One region of the Bradyrhizobium sp. MI1.11 genome, then DNA from elsewhere that is predicted to be linked to it. Evidence: predicted binding sites of a transcription regulator. Region 1 holds the regulator's gene; each other region holds the start of a gene.
The links. The regulator LexA, encoded in region 1, represses DNA repair genes until DNA is damaged. The targets are predictions, from matches to a motif close to TGTTCNNNNTGTGTTCNG.
Positions count from the first base shown of each region.

Region 2: a site for LexA is predicted at 5,433-5,450, ahead of AC0L30_RS08780 (ImuA family protein). Genes of this name have one in related genera too.
Region 3: a site for LexA is predicted at 1,258-1,275, ahead of AC0L30_RS21150 (helicase-related protein). Genes of this name have one in related genera too.

Region 1 is NZ_JBVVPM010000002.1:295,542-303,172, forward strand. Features, by position in the region: gene AC0L30_RS03300 (ComEC/Rec2 family competence protein) at 1-958, shown strand, start outside; gene AC0L30_RS03305 (hypothetical protein) at 1,096-1,530, opposite strand; gene lexA (transcriptional repressor LexA) at 1,983-2,684, opposite strand; gene AC0L30_RS03315 (molybdopterin molybdotransferase MoeA) at 2,860-4,071, opposite strand; gene AC0L30_RS03320 (hypothetical protein) at 4,330-4,521, opposite strand; gene AC0L30_RS03325 (HAD family hydrolase) at 4,690-5,322, opposite strand; gene AC0L30_RS03330 (alpha-hydroxy acid oxidase) at 5,331-6,464, opposite strand; gene AC0L30_RS03335 (S41 family peptidase) at 6,771-7,631, shown strand, end outside.
Region 2 is NZ_JBVVPM010000006.1:172,373-180,003, forward strand. Features, by position in the region: gene AC0L30_RS08770 (error-prone DNA polymerase) at 1-3,094, opposite strand, end outside; gene AC0L30_RS08775 (Y-family DNA polymerase) at 3,091-4,683, opposite strand; gene AC0L30_RS08780 (ImuA family protein) at 4,580-5,368, opposite strand; gene AC0L30_RS08785 (putative DNA modification/repair radical SAM protein) at 5,531-6,763, shown strand; gene AC0L30_RS08790 (UdgX family uracil-DNA binding protein) at 6,763-7,631, shown strand, end outside.
Region 3 is NZ_JBVVPM010000021.1:6,463-14,093, forward strand. Features, by position in the region: gene AC0L30_RS21145 (DUF3108 domain-containing protein) at 57-866, shown strand; gene AC0L30_RS21150 (helicase-related protein) at 1,542-4,973, shown strand; gene AC0L30_RS21155 (RNA-binding S4 domain-containing protein) at 5,058-5,327, shown strand; gene fdxA (ferredoxin FdxA) at 5,460-5,798, shown strand; gene AC0L30_RS21165 (CarD family transcriptional regulator) at 6,142-6,990, shown strand; gene AC0L30_RS21170 (response regulator transcription factor) at 7,173-7,631, opposite strand, start outside.

The sequences.
Region 1 (7,631 bases):
GGGCGGCCGCGAGATCGCGATGCTGTTCATGGCTTCGCTGATTGCGGGACTTGCGACCACACCCTACGCCGCTTTCCACTTCCACCGTGTCACGCCGTTCGGCGTGCTCGCCAATCTCGGCGCGATGCCGGTGGTCTCGGCGCTGGTGATGCCGGCGGGGCTGTTGGGGCTGCTTGCTGCACCGTTCGGGCTGGACAGCGTGTTCTGGTGGCTGATGGGGATCGGCATCGACTGGATGGTCGCGGTCTCGCGCTGGGTCGCAGCATTGCCGGGTGCCGTCGGCCGCATCGCGGCGTTCGGGATCGGGCCGCTGATCGCGGCGAGCCTGGGAATCATCGTGCTGGGCTTGTTGCGGACGCCGCTGCGCTGGTCCGGCGCCCTGGTGCTGCTGGCAGCGATCCTGTGGGGACTGTCGGCGCGGCAGCCCGACATCCTGATCGCCGGGGATGGCGCGAGCGTCGCGGTGCGGGGCAAGGACGGATATCTGCACCTGATCAGGACCAGCAAGGACAGCTTTCTGCTCAAGGAATGGCTCGCTGCCGACGCCGATCCGCGCGATGCCGGCAGAGCCTCGCTGGCTGATGGCGTGTCCTGTGACGAATCCGGCTGCGTGACGCCACTGATCGACGGGAGGCTGGTCGCGCTGGCACTGCGGGTCGACGCTCTCGCCGACGATTGCAGTCGGGCCGCGCTGGTGGTGACGACGCGTCCCGCGCCGCCCGATTGCGCGGCGATGGTGGTCGATCGGCAGCGGCTCGCCAGCCAGAGCGCACTGGCGCTGACGCAGCGTGGTGACGGATTTGTGGTTCAGGTGGTGAGGGCGAGAGGCACGAGCCGCCCCTGGTTGCCGGTCGGCGCCGGCGAGGGTGATTTCGACGGCAGCCTTGCGCCGAAGGCGACCGCGCCCCGCATCAAGGACGCAACGCCGGCGGAGACCGACTTGCAGGCCGACGATTGATCTGATGGTGCGGAGCAACGCAGCGGGTCGGTGCGTCCGCTCGGATTCGCTGGCGCAAACCACACCATCTCGCCGGCCACGGCCGGCGATGGCAATTCAATCCTGACCTCCGACCTCGTAGCCGGAGGGCGGCTGTTTCAGCCGATCGGCAGGTGCGTGACGGTCGGCTGCCTGTCGGCGATGATCTGCGCCTTGTGCTCGCGCTCGATGACCGACTGGGTCACAGGCAGTTGCAGCACGGTCGCGCGCTGGCCTTCGACGAGCTGCGTCACCAGCACAAATTTGCCGTCGGGGAATTCGATCGCGTCATGATGGCGGTCGGGAACGTGCGGATCGATCTTGCCGAACTTGCCCACGCGGGAATTGATGGTCCGCGTCCAGATCCAGCGATTGTCGTAGCGGACGTCGTCTGCGAAGGCGAGCTCCGTTCCCGGCAGCAGGCAGACGGCAACAGACGGATCGGCTGCGGAGGCGAAGCCGCGCGTCGAGGTGCCGCGGAAATTTGTCGTGACGATCGTCTCGCCGACTTCGGCGGGGCGCGACGCGACGGCATGCAGGCTGTAGTCACACATCGGGTGCTCCTCATGCTGGGATAGCAACCCACGTCTCTTATCGAGGCGCAGGCCTCTATCAGAGTTGAAGCACGAAAGCTCTGCTCGGTTGTGGGCAAATCTGCGGCTGGTTTCCGCAAGCCGCGATCACATTATCTTTCCCGAATTCAATAGGAACAAAGAGAGTTGCGATGCATTCGGGAGGCGCATGCGCGAATATTGCCGGCTGGTGCAACGACCTCGATCGCTGCTCGCTGTTTCCTCGCACACTCGAGCCGCGAAGCGGTGCTGTTTCGGTGCTGCTTCTTGGGCGTCGCGAGTAGCCAGCGCCGGAGGAGGGGCCGGATAGTCTGTGCAGAACCAGAAAGACTATCCAGCCGGAGCGGACGATGATCCGCTCCAATCTCTGACCGGCGATGCCGATCGGAAGCGCGCGAGGCGCCAACTTCTCCAGGTATCAAGTACGTCCGGTATCAGTACTTCCGGTAAAGCCCGATCAGCTTGCCCTGAATCTTCACCCGATTGGGCGGCAGGATGCGGACCTCATAGGCAGCGTTGGCGGGCTCGAGCGCGATCGAGGCGCCGCGACGGCGGAAGCGCTTCAGCGTCGCTTCCTCGTCGTCGATCAGCGCCACCACGATGTCGCCGGTATCGGCGCTCTCGTTGCGCTGAATCAGCGCCATGTCGCCGTCAAGGATGCCGGCATCAACCATGGAATCACCGCGCACTTCCAGCGCGTAATGTTCGCCCGAGCCGAGCATGTCGGGCGGTACGCTGATGGTGTGGCTGCGTGTCTGCAACGCCTCGATCGGCGTGCCGGCCGCGATGCGGCCCATCACCGGTACCGCCACGGGGCGTTCGCCCTCGTCCGCGGGCAGGCTGGAGCCCGCACGCACCTTGCCGAGATTGCCCTCGATGACGCTGGGGGTGAAGCCGCGGCGGCTGCCGGCGGCTGCCTGGAGCTCCGGCAGCTTGATGACTTCAATCGCACGGGCGCGGTTGGGCAGGCGTCGGATGAAGCCACGCTCCTCGAGCGCCGTGATCAGGCGATGGATGCCCGACTTCGAGCGCAGATCGAGCGCATCCTTCATCTCGTCGAAGGAGGGCGGCACGCCGCTTTCCTTCAGACGTTCACTGATGAACCGCAGAAGCTCGTATTGTTTGCGCGTTAACATCTCGACCAAAGTCCCCCGGTTGATGTCGTCCGATTCCGAGACGCAGAATTCGGCAATAAGCCGCTACATGCTCGAAACAAATCATGAACGGACACTATATGTTCGATACATGTTCCGCAACTGCTTAATTTACCGTGAACAGAGCAAACTTCGCGGAACGCGCGTTGCGGGGTGCTCAGACGGGGAGCCGCAACACTTCGCAAGCCGTGCCGGCTTCGGCCTTCGGCGCGAATGGTGCGCGCACGAGAAGTACCTGTGCTGCAGCGAGATTCGCAAGCAGCGAAGAGTCCTGATGATTGACGGGAAGAACGACGCGTGTGCCGTCGTCACGCTCCTCCAGATGCGCGCGCAGATAGTCCTCGCGCTGGTCGTTGGCGCCGACGCCGCGGCCGAGCACGGCGCGTTCGCGGCGATGGTGAATCACTGAACGGCCCGACAGGGCGCGAATCAGCGGCACCATGAACAGGAAAGCGCACACGTAGGACGACACGGGATTGCCCGGCAGGCCGATCACACCCATTGCGCCGAGTCGCCCGTGCATCATCGGCTTGCCTGGCCGCATCGCGATCTTCCAGAACGCCATCGCGATGCCTTCGTCCCGCAGTGCCTGCTGGACCAGATCGTGGTCGCCGACCGATGCGCCGCCGGTCGTGATCAGGATGTCGGCGCCGCTCTCGCGGGCGCGGCGGATGCCGGCGGTGGTCGCCTCCAGCGTGTCGGCGGCAATACCGAGGTCGATCGTCTCGGCGCCTTCGCTGCGGGCGAGCGCGTGCAGGGCGTAGCCGTTGGAATAGACGATCTGGCCGTGGCCTGGCGTGGTGCCTGGCATCACCAGCTCGTCGCCGGTGGCGAGAATCGCGACCTTTGGACGCCTGAAAACGACAAGGTGCGGATGATTCATCCCGGCAGCGAGCGCGAGGTCGCGCTCGGTGACACGGCTTCCCTTGCGCAGGAGCACGTCACCCTCGCGGAAATCGACGCCGGCGGGGCGGATGTGCCGACCGGCGATCGCGGCTTCCTTGATCATGATCCGCTTGCCGGCGGCGACCGTGTCCTCCTGGATCACGACGGCGTCCGCGCCACCGGGAACGACGCCGCCGGTGAAGATCCGTACGGCCTCGCCGGCGCCGATCGTCCCGGCGAACGGTCGGCCCGCCGCGACTTCGCCGACCACGGTGAGCTCCGAATCGATCGTCGCGGCATCGGCCGCGCGCACCGCGTAGCCGTCCATCGCCGACATCGCCTGCGGCGGCTGCGTGCGCCGCGCCGCGAGGTCACGCGCGAGCACGCGATGATGGGCCTCGTCGAGGGAAATCATTTCTTCCGGCAGCGGCTCTGCACCCGCCAGCACCGCGGCAAGCGCGTCGGAAACCGGCATCAAGGCCACGGCGAAAACTCCTGCTCGGCACGTTCGGGCGAATGTTCCGCACGTCTTCTAGCCGAGCGCGGGCGCAGAGGCAAAAACCGCTGAGCGGGCACAGTCATCCCGCCGCTTCACATTGTTCCGGAAGGCAGGATCAAGCGCGTCGCGGCATGATGCGAAGAACCTGACAAATCGGCAGGAGAGCGGCCATGGAAGCGACGAAAATCACGGCAAGGAAAATCACGGCAAGGCGAGAACGACGAGCGCCCCGGGCTGCATCGATCAGCTCCCTGCCTGCCCGGGAGTTACGTCGGGCGCCTTGGCTCCCTGGTCTTTGTCGGGCAGCGGATCGGCCTGGGATTTCAGGTCGGCGGCCTTGCTCACAAGCTTGGCGGAAAGGTCCGAATCTGAAGTTGTCCTGGCGAATTCAAGAAGAAGAGAGGCCTGCTTGGTGAGGTAGGTTTTGCCCAGCACGATGATGCATCCGTCCGTAGAAGTCCCAACGGACTCTAAGAGTCCGGAAGGCGGTATTCCGTTCCCGGAACTCTGTACAAAAATGCACAAAGTGATCGGGTTCCTCAATTTCTCAAAATTGGTCCCGGCGGGCGGTGCCGCCGTGGGTTTCGCGACACCGACTCCTCGTCAAATGCCCAATGCCTTCAATGCGTTCCCGACGTCACGCGGCGAGGTCACATGCACCGCCGTCAAGCCGCGCGCCCGCGCTCCCTCGATGTTTTCGGCAAGATCATCGAAGAACACGATGCGCCCGGCGGGCACGCCGATCGCCGCAACGACGTGGTCGAAGGCCTCCGCATCCGGTTTGCGCAAGCCGATGCTGGACGACAAATACAGCTCGCGGAAATGGCCGAGGAGGTCGGCATATTCCCTCGAGAAATGGTCCACGTGCGGCCGGTTGGTGTTGGAGAAAGCGTAGAGCGGCATCTGCTTCGCTGCCCGCGGCAGCAGCTCGGCGATGTCAGGCATTTCGCCGGCGAAGATCGCGTTCCAGCCTTCCAGGAACTGCGCGTCCGAAATGCCGATTCCGAGCGAGGCTCGCAATGAGGCGAAATAATCCTCATCGCTGATCTTCCCCATCTCGTGCAACCGATAGGCTTCGCTGTCCCGCACATAGCGCGCGACAATGGCTTCGGGCTTGCAGCCGGCATGTCCCGCCCAGCAGGCGATTGCCCTGGAGAAATCGATATCGAGCACCACGCGGCCGAGATCGAACAGGAGCGCATCCGCGCTGCCGGGAGAGAGCGATGTCACCTGCATCCTTTCACTCAGTATCGATATGGCTCGTGGTCGAACAGCGGAAACGCGCTGAACACACTCGGCGCGTTGGTTGCGGTCGCCTGGTGCAGGCAGGATTTGTCGAGCTCGGCGAACGACGTCGCACCCAAGAGGCCGAGGCAGCGCAGCACTTCGTCCTCGAGCAGCTCCAGCATGCGCGCCACGCCGGATTCGCCGGCCGCCGCCAGCGCCCAGCATTGTAGCCGGCCGATGCCGACCAGGTCGGCACCCGCCGCGATCGCCTTGACGATGTCGGTGCCGCGACAGACGCCGCCATCGACCATGATCTTGGCGCGGCCGTTCACGGCATCGACGATCTCGGGCAGCACATGCATGGCGCCGCGACCGTGATCGAGCTGACGGCCGCCATGGTTGGAGACGTAAATCCATTCGACGCCGTGATCGATCGCGATCAGCGCATCCTCTGGCGTCGCGATGCCCTTGAGGATCAGCGGGATCTTGAACTTGTCCTTGATCATCTTCACCGTCCGCCACTCCAGACCCTTCTGGTAATCGCCGCCGGTGGCGCGCAGGCGGCTCTCGCGAACGTAGCGCTTGGCGATGTCACGTTCGCGACGGCTGTAGTGAGCGGTGTCGACGGTCAGGCAGAAGGCGGCGTAGGCGTTCTTCTCGGCCCGGCTGACGACGTCGGCAACGAAGGCGTCGTCGCCGCGCACATAGAGCTGGTAGAGGCGCAGCGCGTCGGGCGCAGCTTCGGCGGTCTTCTCGAGGCCGGGCTCGGACACGGAACTGAGCATGTGCGCCGCACCGAAAGTGCCGCAGGCGCGTGCCACGCTCGCCGCACCATCCGGATCGAAGATCTCAAGCGCGCCGACGGGGGCGAGTACCACCGGCAGGCGCATCTTGCGGCCGAACTGCTCGACCGAGCCGGTGACCTTGCGGACATCGCGCAGCACGCGCGGGCGAAAGGCGATCTCGTCCAGTGCCATGCGGTTGCGACGCATCGTGGTCTCGGTCTCGGCCGCGCCGACGATATAATCCCAGGCATTCTGGTTGAGGTTGGCGCGGGCTTTCCGGACGAATTCATGCAGATTCTGGAACGGCTCGGTGCTGGCGCCGAGCTCGACGTTCCTTTCCGGTTGGATGCGGGGTGCTTCGTTCATTGTTATCCTCCCGAGAATTTGAAGCCTTCCCTCATCGCCTAACCCGTCCGGGGCGCCAAAACCATCCTAAAATGGCATGGCAGCGAGGCGTGGGCCGGCCGGCCGACCCCCGCTGCGCACCAACCGGGTCCTGCAACGTTGCCGAAAGTTTAGGTCCGGACGAAGGGATTTTTACGGTGTACCCGCCGGCGTGGCATCCCGGCCTTGAAGAAACCAGAATGGTATTGTGAGAAGCAGGCTGGATCGCCATTTGCATGGCGGCTCCCCAGCCCCACCGAACCGCGAAGCAAAAAGGCCAGCCTATCCATGCGGAAAACCCTGCTGTTTCCACTGGGCGCGCTCACCGGAGCGTGTCTGACCCTTCTGGTAGCCAGTCCGCACGGCGGCGTATGGGCGGCACGGGCGGCAGCGAGCGCGGATGACGCCTATTCCAAGCTCAATTTGTTCGGCGAAGTGTTCGAGCGGGTGAAGGCGAGCTACGTCGAGAAGCCTGACAATGCCAAGCTGATCGAAGGCGCGATCACCGGCATGGTGACCTCGCTCGATCCGCACTCGCGCTACATGAACGACAAGGCCTGGACCGAGATGCAGGAGACCACCTCCGGCGAGTTCGGCGGGCTCGGCATCGAGGTCACGATGGAGGACGGTCTCGTCAAGGTCGTCTCGCCGATCGACGACACGCCGGCGTCTAAAGCCGGCATCATGTCGGGCGACCTCATCAGCAAGATCGACGGCGATGCGGTGCAGGGCATGACGCTCGAGCAGGCCGTCAACAAGATGAAGGGGCCGGTCGAGACCCAGACCAAGCTCACGATCGTGCGCAAGGGCGCCGACGCCCCGCTCGACGTCGCGATCAAGCGCGAGATCATCCATGTGCGCCCGGTGCGCTTCCACGTCGAGAACGGCGACATCGGCTATATCCGCGTCACCTCGTTCAACGAGCAGACGACCGATGGCCTGAAGAAGGCGATCGCATCGATCTCCAAGGACGTTCCGCCGGAGAAGCTGGTCGGCTATGTGATGGACCTGCGCAACAATCCGGGCGGACTGCTCGATCAGGCCGTGTCGGTGTCGAGCGCGTTCCTGCAGCGTGGCGAGGTCGTCTCGACCCGCGGCCGCAATCCGGAAGAGACCCAGCGCTTCACGGCGCATGGAGGCGACCTCACC
Region 2 (7,631 bases), on a different contig from region 1:
CTTTCCGGTACTGCTCCATGATCTTCGGCCACACCACGACATTGGCGATGCCGGTTTCGTCCTCCAGTGTCATGAACACGACGCCGCTGGCGCTGCCCGGCCGCTGTCGTACCAGAACGACGCCGGCACAGCGAACGCGGCGCCGCTCGTTGTCATGATTGATGTCCTTGCAGGCGATGATGCGCTCGCGCGTAAACATCTCGCGCAAAAATTCCATCGGATGGCCTTTGAGCGAAAGGCGAATGGTTTGGTAGTCCGCGACCACCTGTTCGGCGCGCGGCATCACCGGCAATGGCCTGGCGTGCTCGTCCGGCTGCTCGCGCGCGGTAGCCACCTCGAACAGCGGCAGCGGCACGTCGTCGGGCAGGCGCCGCACCTGCCACAGCGCCTCGCGGCGGTCGAGCCCGAGCGAGCGGAACGCGTCTGCATCGGCGAGCAGGATCAACGCGCGCTTGGGCAGGCCGGTGTCGCGGGCGAAGTCTTCCAGCAAGGTGAAGGGCCGGCGGTTGCGGGCGGCGACGATGCGGTCGGCCCAGTCGGGCGCTCTCTCCACATGGTCATTCCGGGACGCGGCTCTTTTCAGCCTTTCCTCATCCTCGTCCAGCCAGTGGAAACCGTCGATCTGGCGGAAGCCGAGACGTACCGCGCAATACCCGCCATTTCCCTGCTCCAGCGTGCTCTGCGCAAAACTGTAGGACACATCGATCTCGCGCACCTCGACGCCGTTCTTGCGGGCATCGCCGACGATCTGCGCCGGCGCGTAGAAGCCCATCGGCTGCGAGTTCAGCAGACCACAGCAGAAGGCATCGGGATGATGATATTTCAGCCATGAAGATATGTAGACGAGTTGCGCGAAGCTTGCGGCATGGCTCTCCGGAAAACCGTAGGAGCCAAAGCCCTTGATCTGGTCGAAGCAGCTCTTGGCGAAGTTCGGATCGTAGCCGCGCGCGACCATGTTGCCGATCAGCTTCTCCTCGTATTGGCCGATGGTGCCGACATTGCGGAAGGTCGCCATGGAGCGGCGCAGGCCGTTGGCTTCCTCGGAGGTGAATTTTGCCGCCTCGATCGCGATGCGCATCGCTTGCTCCTGGAACAGCGGCACGCCCAATGTTTTGTGCAGCACATTGTAAAGTTCGTCCTTGTCGCCATGATCCGGTGACGGCGACGGATAACTCACTTTTTCCAGGCCGTTCCGCCGCCGCAAATACGGATGCACCATGTCGCCCTGGATCGGTCCCGGCCGCACGATCGCGACCTCAATGACGAGATCGTAGAAGGTCCGCGGCTTCAGGCGCGGCAGCATGTTCATCTGGGCGCGGCTCTCGACCTGGAACACGCCGAGCGACTCCCCATCGCACAGCATGTCGTAGACTTTGGAATCATCCTGCGGGACGCTCGCCAGCATCCAGCGTTCGCCCTTGTGCTGCTCGATCAGATCAAAGCACTTGCGGATGCAAGTCAGCATGCCCAGCGCGAGCACGTCGACCTTCATCATGCTGAGCGCGTCGACATCGTCCTTGTCCCATTCGATGAAGGTGCGATCATCCATCGCCGCATTGCCGATCGGCACATAGGTGTCGAGCCGGTCTTGCGTGAGCACATAGCCGCCGACATGTTGGGACAGATGACGCGGGAATTCGATCAACTCGGTCGCGAGCTCGACCGCGAGGTTGATCATGGAATTTTGCGGATCGAGGCCGGCCTGCCTGACCTGCATGTCGTTGAGGCCCTTGCCCCAGCTTCCCCACACCGTATCGGCGAGGGCCGCGGTGACGTCCTCGGTTAGGCCCAGCGCCTTGCCGACGTCGCGGATGGCGCTGCGCGGGCGATAATGAATGACGGTGGCGATGATCGCGGCGCGATGGCGGCCGTAACGCCGATAGACATATTGCATCACCTCCTCGCGCCGCGAATGCTCGAAATCGACGTCGATGTCGGGCGGCTCCAGCCGTTCCTTGGAGATGAATCGCTCGAACAGCAGATCGACCTTGGTCGGGTCGACCGAGGTGATGCCGAGCACGTAGCAGACCGCCGAATTCGCTGCCGATCCCCGCCCCTGGCACAAAATGTTCTGGCTGCGCGCGTAATGCACGATGTCGTGCACGGTGAGAAAGTAATGTGCGTATTTCAGTTCGGCGATCAGCGCGAGTTCTTTCTTCAGGGTGGCGCGCAGCTTGTCGTCGATCTTGCCGCCAAAATATTTGTCGACACCGGCCCAGGTCAGATCCTCCAGATGCCCTTGCGCGGTCTTGCCCCGCGGCACCGGCTCGTCCGGATACTGATATTTGAGCTGGTCGAGCGAGAAGGTGATCTTGTCCGCAAAGCGAATGGTCTCCGCGACAGCCTCAGGGAAATCGCGGAATAGCCGCGCCATCTCCCTGGGCGTCTTCAGAAACCGCTCGGCATTGCCTTCCAGCTTGCGGCCGACCGCCTCGATCGTGGTTGTTTCCCGGATGCAGGTCAGCACGTCCTGGAGGGGACGGCGCGCGGGGTGGTGATAGAGCACCTCGTTGGTCGCAAGCAGCGGCACTTTTGCTTTTGAGGCGAGATCATCGAGCTGCGCGAGGCGACGGCGGTCGTCGCCGCGATAGACCAGGCTCGCCGCCAGCCACACGCCCTCGGCCCGACTTGCCTTCAGCTTGGCGAGGATGTCCTGCGCTTGCGCCGCATCGAAGCGATGCGGCAGCGTCAGGATCAGGAGCTGGCCTTCGGAAAACGCAAGGAGATCGGCGAAGGTGAGATGGCACTCGCCCTTCGCGATCCGCGTGATGTCGTCGCCGCGCTTGCCCCTGGTGAGAAGCTGGCATAGCCGGCCATAGGCGGCGCGGTCGCGCGGATAGACCAGGATATCGGGCGTACCATCGATGAAGACGATGCGCGCGCCGATCAGAAGTTTTGGCTTGTGCAGCACCTCGTCATTGTCGAGCTCCTTGTAGGCGCGCACCACGCCGGCGAGCGTGTTGTGGTCGGCGATGCCGATCACGGGAATGCCGAGTTTGCTGGCCTGATGCACATAGGCGCGCGGATCCGAGCCGCCGCGCAGGAAGGAAAAATTCGTGGTGATGCCGATCTCGGCATAAGCTGGCGTAGTCATGCGAAGAGACCGTGCACATACCAACCGGGAGGAACGGGCTTGCCGTCGCCGTCGAAGCACTCCCCCTCGTAAAGACCATCGCGAAAGATCCAGAAGCGCAGGCCTTCGGCATCCTCGATACGGAAATAATCCCGCGTCAGTTGCTTGCCGTCCTGCCGCCACCATTCCATGGCGATGCGCTCGGGGCCTTCCACCCGCACCACCGCATGCTGCGCGCGGCGCCAGGTGAATTGATGCGGCGGGCCGTCGGGCACGGTCGCGAACGGCACATTGATCGGCTCAGGCTTGTCGAACAGCCGCAACGGACGCAGCGGCGGCTCACTTTCAGTGCGCGCGGGCCATTCGGCCTGCATGGCCACGGCGAGATGATGCTGGGCAGGCCCCGCCAGCACCGCACATTCGGGGATATGGGTATCCTCAGGCAGGTGCACGACGACGCGCTTTCCGCCGATGCGCGCGGCGATGCGGTCGATCAGCGCAGCAAGCTCGTCATTGTCGTGGACATGGGCATCGAGATCGCGCTGCTCCTGCACCACGATCTCGGTGCGGCTTGCCGACAGCCGCACCATGTCGAAGCCGAAGCCGGGATCGAGCGGATCGGCGAGTGCATCGAGACGCTCGCGGAACAGCCGGTCGACGACCGCGCTCCGCGTCACGGGACGTCCGGTCTCGACCATGATCGCACGCACTGCGCCGTCGGTACGGAAGAAGGTGGCCTCAAGCCGGCGCGCGCCCTTGCCCTGCTTCTCCATCGACGCGATCAACGTGTCCGCCAGGCGCGACAGCGTCATCGCGATCATGGTGTCGGTCGCGATCGGCTCAGCAAAGCGTTTCTCCACGATGTAATCGGGCAGCGGCTTTCGTGGATTGATCGGCGCATCGCCCTGCCCCAGCGCATGCGCGAGCAGTGTGGAGAATCGTGCACCAAACCGCGCCGTGATTTCGCTCGGCGTTCGCGAGGCCACATCGCCGATGGTCTTCAAGCCGGCGCGGCGCAGGCCGGTGGTGATGGCCTCACCCGCACCAAGCGCGGACACCGGAAACCGGCTGATTGCCGCCGCCTCCCCGTCATCGGCAACGATGCTACCGGATGCCTGCCGCGTCAGCGTGCGCGCGCAGACCGAGGTGCCGGCGACCGCCGCGCTGACGGCAAAGCCCTGGCGATCGAGGGCACGGACAAGGGTTTGCAACAGCGCAGCCTCGCCGCCGAACAGATGCGCGCAGCCGGTGATGTCGAGGAACAGCCCGTGCGGCGGATCGAGCGCCACCAGCGGCGTGAAGCGGTCGCACCAGTCGGCGATGTCGCCGATCGTCTTGGCATCGGCCACGGCATCGGCGTCGAACACCTTTAAATCAGGACACATCGCCCGGGCATTGGCCAGCGGCTGGCCGATATGCAGACCGAGGCGCTCGGCCGCCTCGTCCAGCGCATGGATCACCAGCGCGTTGCTGTCCTTGATGACGACAATGCTCGGATCATTGGTTCTACCCAGCCCGACGCCGTCGAAGAACCGCTGGATCCGGTCGATGGGCAGGCGCGGCAGCCACAGGCTGAGGATACGCCGACGATTCAGAGAACTGGCACTCATCACATTTCCATTCCATGATCCACCGGCCACACGGGCCATGACGATTGCGCAGGAGCTCGGCATCGAAGCGCGGCGCACCCCAGGCACTCCACATCGCGCCCGGCGGCGAATGCGCCGCGCGCAGCATCCACCTGGTCTCGGCGGTCGAGGGCAAAGGTTGCGCGGCCATCCGCAGCAGCAAGCCGGTGACACCGGAAGACTGCGCAGCCAATGTCAGCTTGCGGCTCGCTACGAGATCGAACTGCCTCGTCTCGCCCCAGAGCTCGAGCACGACGGCGCCCAGCGCGTCGCAGGCGAGTGCATCAGCCGACGTGCGCAGCGCACTCTCCACGTCGGCGGCGCGCACCATCACCATGCGACGCGGATCGAGACCGATCTCGGCGAGCCCGCTCATCGACAGCGCGCCGGTTTCAATTTCCGAAAAATCCTGCCGCACCCACAGCAGCGGCTTGCGTGCCGTCACGCGCCCCGCAAGTCCCGTGACAAAGCCGGTCGCGGTCGCGCCCTGACGTCCCTCGCAAAACACCTCGTGGATTGCCGCGCGCGCGAGCCCGCCCTTTAGCGCGCTGTCGGCCTCGCGGTGGCCGAGCGCGACACGGTCGCGATGATGCACGACCTCCGCCGTCTCGATGCGCTCGATCTGGCCGCGCAAGGCTGCAAGCGCGCTTGTTCGTGCGCCGCTCATATACGCCGCTCCTCAAGGGTGATTGCCGGTGGCTCTCAAAAAGAGAACCAGCGGCTAGCTCATTTGTTCATGATATGTTCTAATATAAAGCTAACGACGCCCCGGGAGTCAATCGAATTGGCGGGCCTTGGGATTCGTGAGCTGAATCAAAGGGATTCCAATATGGACGTGCAACGCAAGCTGGAAATCCTGGCGGACGCCGCCAAGTACGACGCGTCCTGCGCCTCCAGCGGCACCGAGAGGCGGGATTCCAGCGACGGCAAGGGCATGGGCTCGACCGCGCCCGGCATGGGTATCTGCCATTCCTACGCGCCGGACGGCCGCTGTATCTCGCTGCTCAAGGTGCTGCTGACCAACGCCTGCAATTACGACTGCCTCTATTGCGTCAACCGCGCCTCCTCCAACGTGCCACGTGCCCGCTTCACCATCGACGAAGTGATCAAGCTGACGCTCGACTTCTACCGGCGCAATTACATCGAAGGACTGTTTCTCTCCTCCGGGATCATCCGTAACCCCGACTACACCATGGAGCAGGTGGTGAGCGTCGCGCGAAAACTGCGCGAGGAGCATCACTTCCGTGGCTACATCCATCTCAAGACTATTCCCGAGGCCGACGATGCATTGATCTCCGAGGCCGGCAAATATGCCGACCGTCTCTCCATCAACATCGAGATGCCGCAGGAGACGAGCCTGCAGCAATTCGCGCCCGAGAAGGACGTGCGCGCGATCCGCCGTACCATGGGCCGGCTGCGGCTGAAGCTGGACGAGGCCGAGGAAAGCCGCAGCGCGAAGACGAAAGCCAAGCCGCAACGCTTCGCGCCGGCCGGCCAAAGCACGCAGATGATCGTCGGCGCCGACGCGGCTTCCGACCACACCATCCTCCACACCAGTGCCAATCTCTACGGTTCATACAGGCTGAGGCGCGTCTATTATTCCGCGTTCAGCCCCATCCCCGATGCCAGCCGCGCGCTGCCTCTGCGCGCGCCGCCCTTGCTGCGCGAGCACCGTCTCTACCAGGCCGATTGGCTGATGCGGTTCTACGGCTTCGACGTCGGCGAGATCGTCGACGACAGCGCGATGCTGCCGCTCGACATCGATCCAAAGCTCGCCTGGGCGCTGCGTCACCGCGACCGCTTCCCGCTCGATGTCAACCGCGCCAGCCGCGAGGAATTGTTGCGCGTGCCGGGCTTCGGCACCAAGGCGGTCGAGCGCATCATCGCGGCGCGCCGCACGACCACGATCCGCGTCGCCGACCTCGCGCGGCTGCACGTGCCCCGCAACAAGGCGCTGCCGTTCATCGTCCTCAGCGATCACCGGCCCGCGCCGCACCGCCTCGACGAGGCACGGCTGATCGAACGGTTCAAGCCGGCAACACAACTGGGATTTGGCTTCTGATGCAGTACATCATCCTCGAAAACGAAACCGATTTCGATGGCTGGCGCAAAGCCGCGCGTAGCCTCGTGCTTCATCAAATGAAGCCGGGCGACATCACCTGGGCCGTGCGGGGCGGCGAAGCGGAGCTGTTCGCGCCGCCCTCGCCGTCTCCGCTGCCCGCGGGTGGCGACGGCACCTTCAACGTGCCTGCAAAATTCGTCGAGCTCGCCAAGGCCGCGATTCTGCATCGCGATCCCGAGCGTTTCGCGATCCTCTATCGCCTGCTGTTTCGGCTGAAGGACAATCACGACCTCATCGAGGTCGCGACCGATCCCGATGTCGCGCAAGTCACGGCCATGGCAAAGGCGGTCTACCGCGACGAGCACAAGATGCATGCCTTCGTGCGCTTCCGCGAGATCGGCAGGGAACGCGAAGCGCACTACGTTGCGTGGTTCGAGCCGGAGCATCACATCGTCGAGCTCGCCGCGCCGTTCTTCGCCAAGCGCTTTGCCGACATGCCCTGGTCGATCCTGACGCCGGATTTGTGCGCGCATTGGGATGGCCACGCTCTCTCCTTCACATCAGGCGTCAGCAAGAGCGAGGCGCCGAGCGAAGACCGGCTGGAGGAAACCTGGCGGCGCTACTACGCCAGCATCTTCAATCCGGCCCGCCTGAAGGTGAAGGCGATGCAAACGGAGATGCCGAAGAAATATTGGAGGAACCTGCCCGAGGCTTCGATCATTAAGCCCCTGATCGAGGACGCCGAACGCATGACCGGCGCCATGATCGCCAATGCCGCAACCGATCCGCACAAGCCTCAAAAGCGGCCGGAGGCTCCGATGAAACGCAAGACCGCCACCGACGATCTCGAAGCGCTCCGCGAGGAGGC
Region 3 (7,631 bases), on a different contig from region 1:
AGCGGCGCGCAAGGAATCCACGCGTAAGTCATCCGCGCTCTGCCGGAAGCTGGGTCATGGCGGCCCTTTTCGGGCTGGTCTTGGCGTGGGCGGCGGAGCCCGCGGCGGCGCAAGGCAAGCTCGAGGCGCAATACGAGGCGACGCTGTCGGGCATTCCCGTAGGCCGAGGCGCCTGGAACATCGACATCCAGGACGATGTGTTCGCGGCCGCGGCCTCCGGCGGTACCTCGGGGCTTTTGAAATCGTTCGCGGGCGGGTCGGGCACCGGCGCCTCGCAGGGCCGCGTCGTTAACGGCGCGCTGGTCGCGACCGGCTATCAGGCCTCCACCACCACGTCGAAGAAGACCGAAGAGATCCGCATCACGCTCGACAAGGGCAATGTGAAGGATTTTGCCATCCTGCCGGAGCCGCCGGTCGATCCCGACCGCATCGTCGTCACCGACGCGCATCGCCGCGGCGTCTGGGACCCGATGACGGCCTCGCTGGTGCGCGTATCAGGCAGCGGCGACGTGCTGTCGCCGGACGCCTGTCACGGCAGCGCCGCCGTGTTCGACGGCCGCATGCGCTACGAGCTCAAGCTCGATTTCAAGCGCATGGAGAACGTGAAGGCGGAGAAGGGCTATCACGGCCAGGTCGTGGTCTGCTCGCTGTATTTCGTCCCCATCGCCGGCTACATCCCAGACCGTCCCGTGATCAAATATCTCGCCGCCCAGCGCAACATCGAGGTCGCGTTCGCGCCGATCGCGGGAACGCGCATCCTGGTCCCGTTCTGGCTGAAAGTGCCGACCCCGCTCGGGCCGGCCATGCTGGAAGCCACCAGCTTCATCACCACGGCCCAGCCGCCCAAGGTCGCGAAGACGCAGTAGGGCGCTGCAGTTGCCGCTGCCGTAGCCCGGATGGAGCGCAAGCGTAATCCGGGGTTCTTTGCTTGGCTCCCGCATTACGCTGCGCTTCATGCGGGCTACGGACCGCCCTTTTTGGCGAAAATAAACGCAAGCGATTTCAATGGCATGCCTACTGTGCATGGGGTTGTTTTCGCACTTTTTGTTTGGGAGGGCTCCAGGGCCGGGAATCCATTTGACTCCTCCCCGATTCTGATTCGACTCCGCGCCGTCCCCAGCTTTAACGAATCCGCCACCGAAACGTCGCTTGTGCGGCGGGCCAAAACTCCATCTAGTGCGAACCCAATAAGCCTCCCGCGACATCTTGCGAGAACGGAACAGGACTCAAGGGGGAGTCAGCGATTCGGCCGCGATTCGTTCTCAACTCGTTCCGAAGCTTAAAGCCAACGGGAAAAGCGTCGCAAAGTGAGACAGTTGCGCGAGGTTCGGGGAAGGGCGCCGCATTCTCCGCCGTCATGCCCCGGCTTGACCGGGGCATCCAGTACGCCGCGCCCTCTCGGTTTGATCTGCGCCGCCTCTGGAATACTGGATCGCCCGGTCGAGCCGGGCGATGACAGCAGTGTGTGAGGCCGGCCCTTCGCGCCACCGCCCCAAAACAGCACTGACATTCGCCCCAATCGCCATTACCTAATCCCCCAGATGCCTTTTTCCTCCTCCCCCTTCGCTTCCGAGCGGCTTCCCGGCGCCGGCGTCACTGCGGTGCTTGGTCCCACCAACACCGGCAAGACCCATCTCGCCATCGAGCGGATGCTCGCGCATCCCTCCGGCATGATCGGGCTGCCGCTGCGTCTGCTGGCGCGCGAGGTCTACAACAAGATCGCAGCAAGGGTCGGCCCCGACGCCGTCGCGCTTGTGACCGGCGAGGAAAAGATCAAGCCGAAATCGCCGCGCTACTGGGTCTCGACCGTGGAGGCGATGCCGCGCGATCTCGACGTCTCGTTCCTCGCCGTCGACGAGGTGCAGATCGCCTCCGATCTGGAGCGCGGCCACGTCTTCACCGATCGCATCCTCAACCGGCGTGGCCGCGACGAGACGCTGCTGCTGGGCGCTGCGACCATGCGGCCGATTATCGAGCGGCTGCTGCCGGGCGTCTCCATGATCACGCGGCCGCGTCTGTCGCAGCTGGAATTCGCCGGCGACCGCAAGATCACGCGGCAGCCGCGGCGCACCGCCATCGTCGCCTTCTCGGCTGACGAGGTCTACGCCATCGCCGAGCTGATCCGCCGGCAGCATGGCGGCGCCGCCGTGGTGCTGGGCTCGCTGTCGCCGCGCACCCGAAACGCGCAGGTTGCGATGTTCCAGAACGGCGAGGTCGATTACCTCGTCGCCACCGACGCGGTCGGCATGGGGCTCAATCTCGACGTCGACCACGTCGCCTTCGCCTCCGACCGCAAGTTCGACGGCTACCAGTTCCGCCGCCTGACGCCGTCCGAATTCGGCCAGATCGCCGGCCGCGCCGGCCGCGCCACCCGCAACGGCACCTTCGGCACCACCGGCCGCTGCGCACCGTTCGAGCCCGAGCTCGTCAATGCGCTGCAGAACCACACCTTCGATCCCGTGAAGGTTTTGCAATGGCGCAATTCGAAGCTGGATTTCGCTTCCCTCGGCGCGCTCCAGGTCTCGCTGAACCTGGCCCCCGGCCACGAGGCGCTGACGCGCGCGCCCATCGCCGAGGACATGCGCGTACTCGACCACGCCGCCCGCGACGCTGAGGTGCGCGATGTCGCGCACGGCAAGGATGCGGTGGAACGGCTGTGGGAGGCCTGCCAAATCCCCGATTATCGAAAGCTGTCGCCGGCCGCCCATGCCGAGCTGGTCACCACGCTGTACGGCTTTCTGATGCGGAAGGGATGTATCCCCGACGCCTGGTTCAGGACCCAGATCGACCAGGCCGACCGCGTCGACGGCGATATCGACACGCTGTCGGCCCGGATCGCGCAGATTCGCACCTGGACCTTCGTCGCCAACCGTCCCGACTGGCTGAAAGACCCCGAACGCTGGCAGGGGATCGCCCGCGAGGTCGAAAATAAATTATCGGATGCGCTCCATGAACGCTTGACTGAGCGTTTCGTTGATCGCCGGACCAGTGTATTGATGCGCCGCCTGCGGGAGAACACGAGCTTGAATACTGAAATCGGCAAGACCGGCGAAGTCATCGTCGAAGGCCATGTCATCGGCCGCCTCGATGGCTTCACCTTTGCACCGGATGCGGCGGAAGCCGGCTCCGATGCGAAAGCGTTGCAGGCTGCAGCGCAGGCCGTGCTCGCCGGCGAGATCAACGCGCGCGCCGAAAAACTGGGCAACGCACCGGACGAGCAGTTCGTGCTGACTTCGGAAGGCATCATCCGCTGGACCGGCGATGCCGTGGCGCGGCTGTCTGCCGCAGAGGACGCGCTGCATCCGCGCATCCGCATCATCTCCGACGAACGCCTCACGGGCGCCCCCCGCGACAAGGTGCAGGCCCGGCTCGAGCTCTGGCTCAAGACGCATATCGAAAAGCTGCTCGGGCCGCTGTTCGAGCTCAGCAAGGCCGAGGACGTCACCGGCATCGCCCGCGGCATCGCCTATCAGCTCGTCGAGGCGCTCGGCGTGCTGGAGCGCCCGAAGATCGCCAACGAGCTGAAGGACCTCGACCAGCCCTCGCGCGCGACCTTGCGCAAATATGGCGTCCGCTTCGGCGCCTATCACCTCTATTTCCCCGGCCTGCTCAAGCCGGCCGGGCGTGCTCTGGCCGCGCTGCTCTGGGCGCTGAAGCAGGACAATGTCGATCCCTCCGCGCTGTCGGGCGCGCAGCATCTGGCGAGCTCCGGCCGCACCTCGTTCCCGGTCGACAAGCAGCTGCCGCGCGACGCCTATCGCGTGCTCGGCTACAAGCAGGCCGGCGAGCGCGCCGTCCGCGTCGACATCCTGGAGCGCCTGGCCGATCTGATCCGTCCGGCGCTGGCCTGGCGCGAGAACGCGTCCGGCGAAAAGCCCGCCGGTGCGTTCGACGGCCGCAGCTTCGTGGTGACGCAGGCGATGACCTCGCTCACCGGTTCGGCCGGCGAAGATTTTGCCTCCGTGCTGCGTGCGCTCGGCTATCGCATGGACAAGCGCCCGCCGCTGCCGGCGAAGCCGGCCGCGCCTGTTGCCGAGACGCCTGTTGCTGAAGCCTCCAGCGAAGAGGCACCCGCAACCGAAACGCCGGTCGAGGACGCCGCAGTGCCTGCGGAAACCGCGATCGAAGCCGCCGCCGAGCCTGTGACCGTCGAAGACGCGCCCGGCATGGAGCAGCACGACGAGCCGGTGCAAGACGAGCCGGCGCTCGAAGCTTCCGTCACGCCGGAAGACGCTCCCGGCATCGCGCCACCTGCGGAAGAAGCTGCGGCACCCGTTGAAGCCGCCGAAACCGCTCCCGCCGAAACCGCACCTGCCGAGACCGCGCCTGCAGAGACTGCTGCAGCCGAAGCCGCTGCGTCGGCCGATGCGGCTGCGCCTGTGGAAGCCGCGGCAACGCCCGCCGAGCCCGAGCTCATCGAGGTCTGGCGTCCCGCCGGCCGTCACGATGATCGCAAGCCGCGCCACGAGCGCCATCGCAACCAGCGTCATCACCAGCCGCGTCCGCAGGCGGCCGCTGAAGCCGGCGCTGCGCCTGCCGAAGGCGAAGCCCAGCCTGCCGCCGACGGCGAGAAACGCGGTGAGCGTCATCGCCATGGCGGCGGTCATCGCCGGGATTCCGGCCGCGATGGCGGCAGGGACTTCCGCAAGCCGCGCGAAGGCGGCGCCGAAGCCGCGCCGCGTCCCGAGGGGCGCGACGACAAGAACCGTCGCTTCGAGGGCAAGAATGGCGGCAACAAGGACCGCGACAACAAGGATCGCAACAAGGGCAAGTTCGGTGGCGGCGATCGCGACAAGGGTCGCGACAACCGTGGCCGCGACCGCGACAAGGGCCGCGACCGCCAGGGCGGACCCTCGCTGCGTCCCTATGCATCGAGCGCCAATCCGCGCGAACGCGATCGTCCTGTCGATCCGAACTCGCCGTTTGCAAAACTCGCTGCGCTAAAGGAGCAGCTGTCCGGGCGTAAGGAGTAGCACAGCGTTTTCAAGCGAAGTGCGGAGCGGTTCGCGTGAAGAAAACGCGTCAGAGGGAATAGGGTCACGACCGAGCGGCAGCGCATCGACAAATGGCTATGGCACGCGCGGGTGGTGAAGGCGCGCACCTCCGCTGCCGAGCTTGTCGAGTCCGGCCATGTTCGCGTCAACGGTGCACGCGAGAAATCGCCGGGGCATGCGATCAAGATCGGCGACGTGCTCACCATCGCGCTCGATCGCACTGTGCGCGTCTTGAAAGTCACCGCCTTCAACGAACGCCGCGGCGATGCCGCCTCGGCCCGTGTGCTCTACGAAGAGCTCGGTGAAGGCCATCCGAATTCTCAGCGCAATTAATTGCGCTTTGAATTCATTTCTTGGTCGATCAAGCGCATAAAGCCGTCATGATCGGCCGTTCCTGAGCTTGCGGCGCCGGGCCATCCGCGCTACGCAAGCCGCGACTTTTAAAAGAGCTTTTCGGAGCGTTGGATGACTTACGTCGTCACTGAAGCGTGCATCAAGTGCAAGTACACCGACTGCGTCGAGGTCTGCCCGGTCGATTGTTTCTACGAGGGCGAGAACATGCTCGTCATCCATCCTGACGAGTGCATCGATTGCGGCGTGTGCGAGCCGGAATGTCCCGCCGATGCCATCAAGCCGGACACGGAACCGGGCCTGGAAAAGTGGCTCACGGTCAACGCCGACTACGCCAAGAGCTGGCCGAACATCACCCAGAAGAAAGAATCACCTGCCGACGCCAAGGATTTCGACGGCATGGAGGGCAAGTTCGACAAGTATTTCTCCGCGAACCCCGGCTCCGGCGACTAATTCGGGTCAAACTTAACCCTATTAGCGGCGTTACCGCCGAAAACCAGCCCTTAAGACCCTAAATCATTGATTTTTGCGGGAAATGTGCTATATTGGGCACATTGAGCCGAACCCTGGTTAGCCCCGTCGGCCCCGTTGGGTTCCCGTGAAACCAAATGTCGAACAGGGGCGTGGCAGTTTCCGCGCGCAGGCTGTGTCACAGAAAACGCGTAAAAAGAGTACTTCAGCGAAGGCTTCCCATAAGGACGCCAAGAAAGTCGCCGCGGCCAGCCGTAGCGCATCCAAGGGTCGGACCGCGACTAAGGCGCCGGCTGCAAAGTCCTCGAAGAACAAAAGAAGCGCAATGCCTAACAAGACTGCCAAGCCGGCCGCGAAAGCGACCGTTGCCAAGCCTGTTGCCGCCAAGCCTGCCGCCAAGCCTGCCGCCAAGCCCGCTGTTGCCAAGACGCCCGCTGCCAAGGCTCCCGCTGCCAAGCCCGCCGCGCCAAAGGCTCCTGTTGCGGCTGCTCCTGCCAAGGCTCCCGTCGCTGCCGCCAAGCCGGCCGTGAAGCCCGCGGCTGTTGCGCCGAAGGTCGAGGAAAAGAAGGTCGTGACCCAGCGTCAGGGCTTCAAGGCCAACGAATTCGTCGTCTATCCCGCCCACGGCGTCGGCCAGATCCTGGCCATCGAGGAGCAGGAGATTGCCGGCGCGAAGCTCGAGCTGTTCGTCATCAACTTCATCAAGGACAAGATGACGCTGCGCGTGCCGACCGCCAAGGTCGCCAATGTCGGCATGCGCAAGCTGTCCGAGCCCGCGCTGGTGAAGCGTGCGCTCGAGACCCTCAAGGGCCGTGCCCGCGTCAAGCGCACCATGTGGTCGCGCCGCGCCCAGGAATACGAAGCGAAGATCAACTCGGGCGACATCGTCGCGATCGCGGAAGTCGTGCGCGACCTCTATCGCTCCGAATCGCAGCCCGAGCAGTCCTACAGCGAACGCCAGCTCTATGAAGCCGCGCTCGACCGTCTCTCCCGCGAGATCGCGGTGGTGCAGCACTCGACCGAGACCGAAGCGGTCAAGGAGATCGAGGCCCAGCTCGCCAAGAGCCCGCGTCGCACCGGCGCCAAGTCCGAAGCCGCCGAAGGCGAAGCCGACGCCGAGGGCGATAGCGACGAGACCGAGGGCGGAGCCACGGTCGCCGACGAGGCCGCGTAAGCGGCTCGCGCGTCGATCGCAACAGATCAAAAGCCCGGCCGTTTGGCCGGGCTTTTTGTTTGGGGCGCCGGATGATCTTGCTCGGTCCGTAGGGTGGGTTAGCCGAAGGCGTAACCCACGATGCTGCCGCAAAGAAGTGGTGGGTTACGCTTCGCTAACCCACCCTACAAAGTTAACCAACCTCACTTCACCGGCCGCTTCTCGAGCTTCCGCGCCAGCGTCCGCCGGTGCATCCCGAGCCGTCTTGCCGCTTCCGAGATGTTGAAATCGGTCTCGATCAGGGTCTGGTGGATGCGTTCCCATTCCAGCGTCTTGATCGATGTCGGCCGGGCGTCGAGCGCAACCTCGGCATTGCCTGCGGCCTTGTTGAAGGCGGCCTCGATGTCGTCGGTGTTCGACGGCTTGGCGAGATAGTGGCATGCGCCGAGCTTGATGGCCTCGACCGCGGTGGAAATGCTGGCGAAGCCCGTCAGCACCACGATCAGCATCTCCGGATCGTGCGTGTGCAAGAGTTCGACACAGGCGAGCCCCGAGGCGCCGCCGAGCTTGAGGTCGACGACGGCATAGCCGAACGATCGCTCCTCCAGAACTTTCCGCACGTCCTCGATCGAGGCGGCGAGCACGACCTCGTAGTCGCGGCG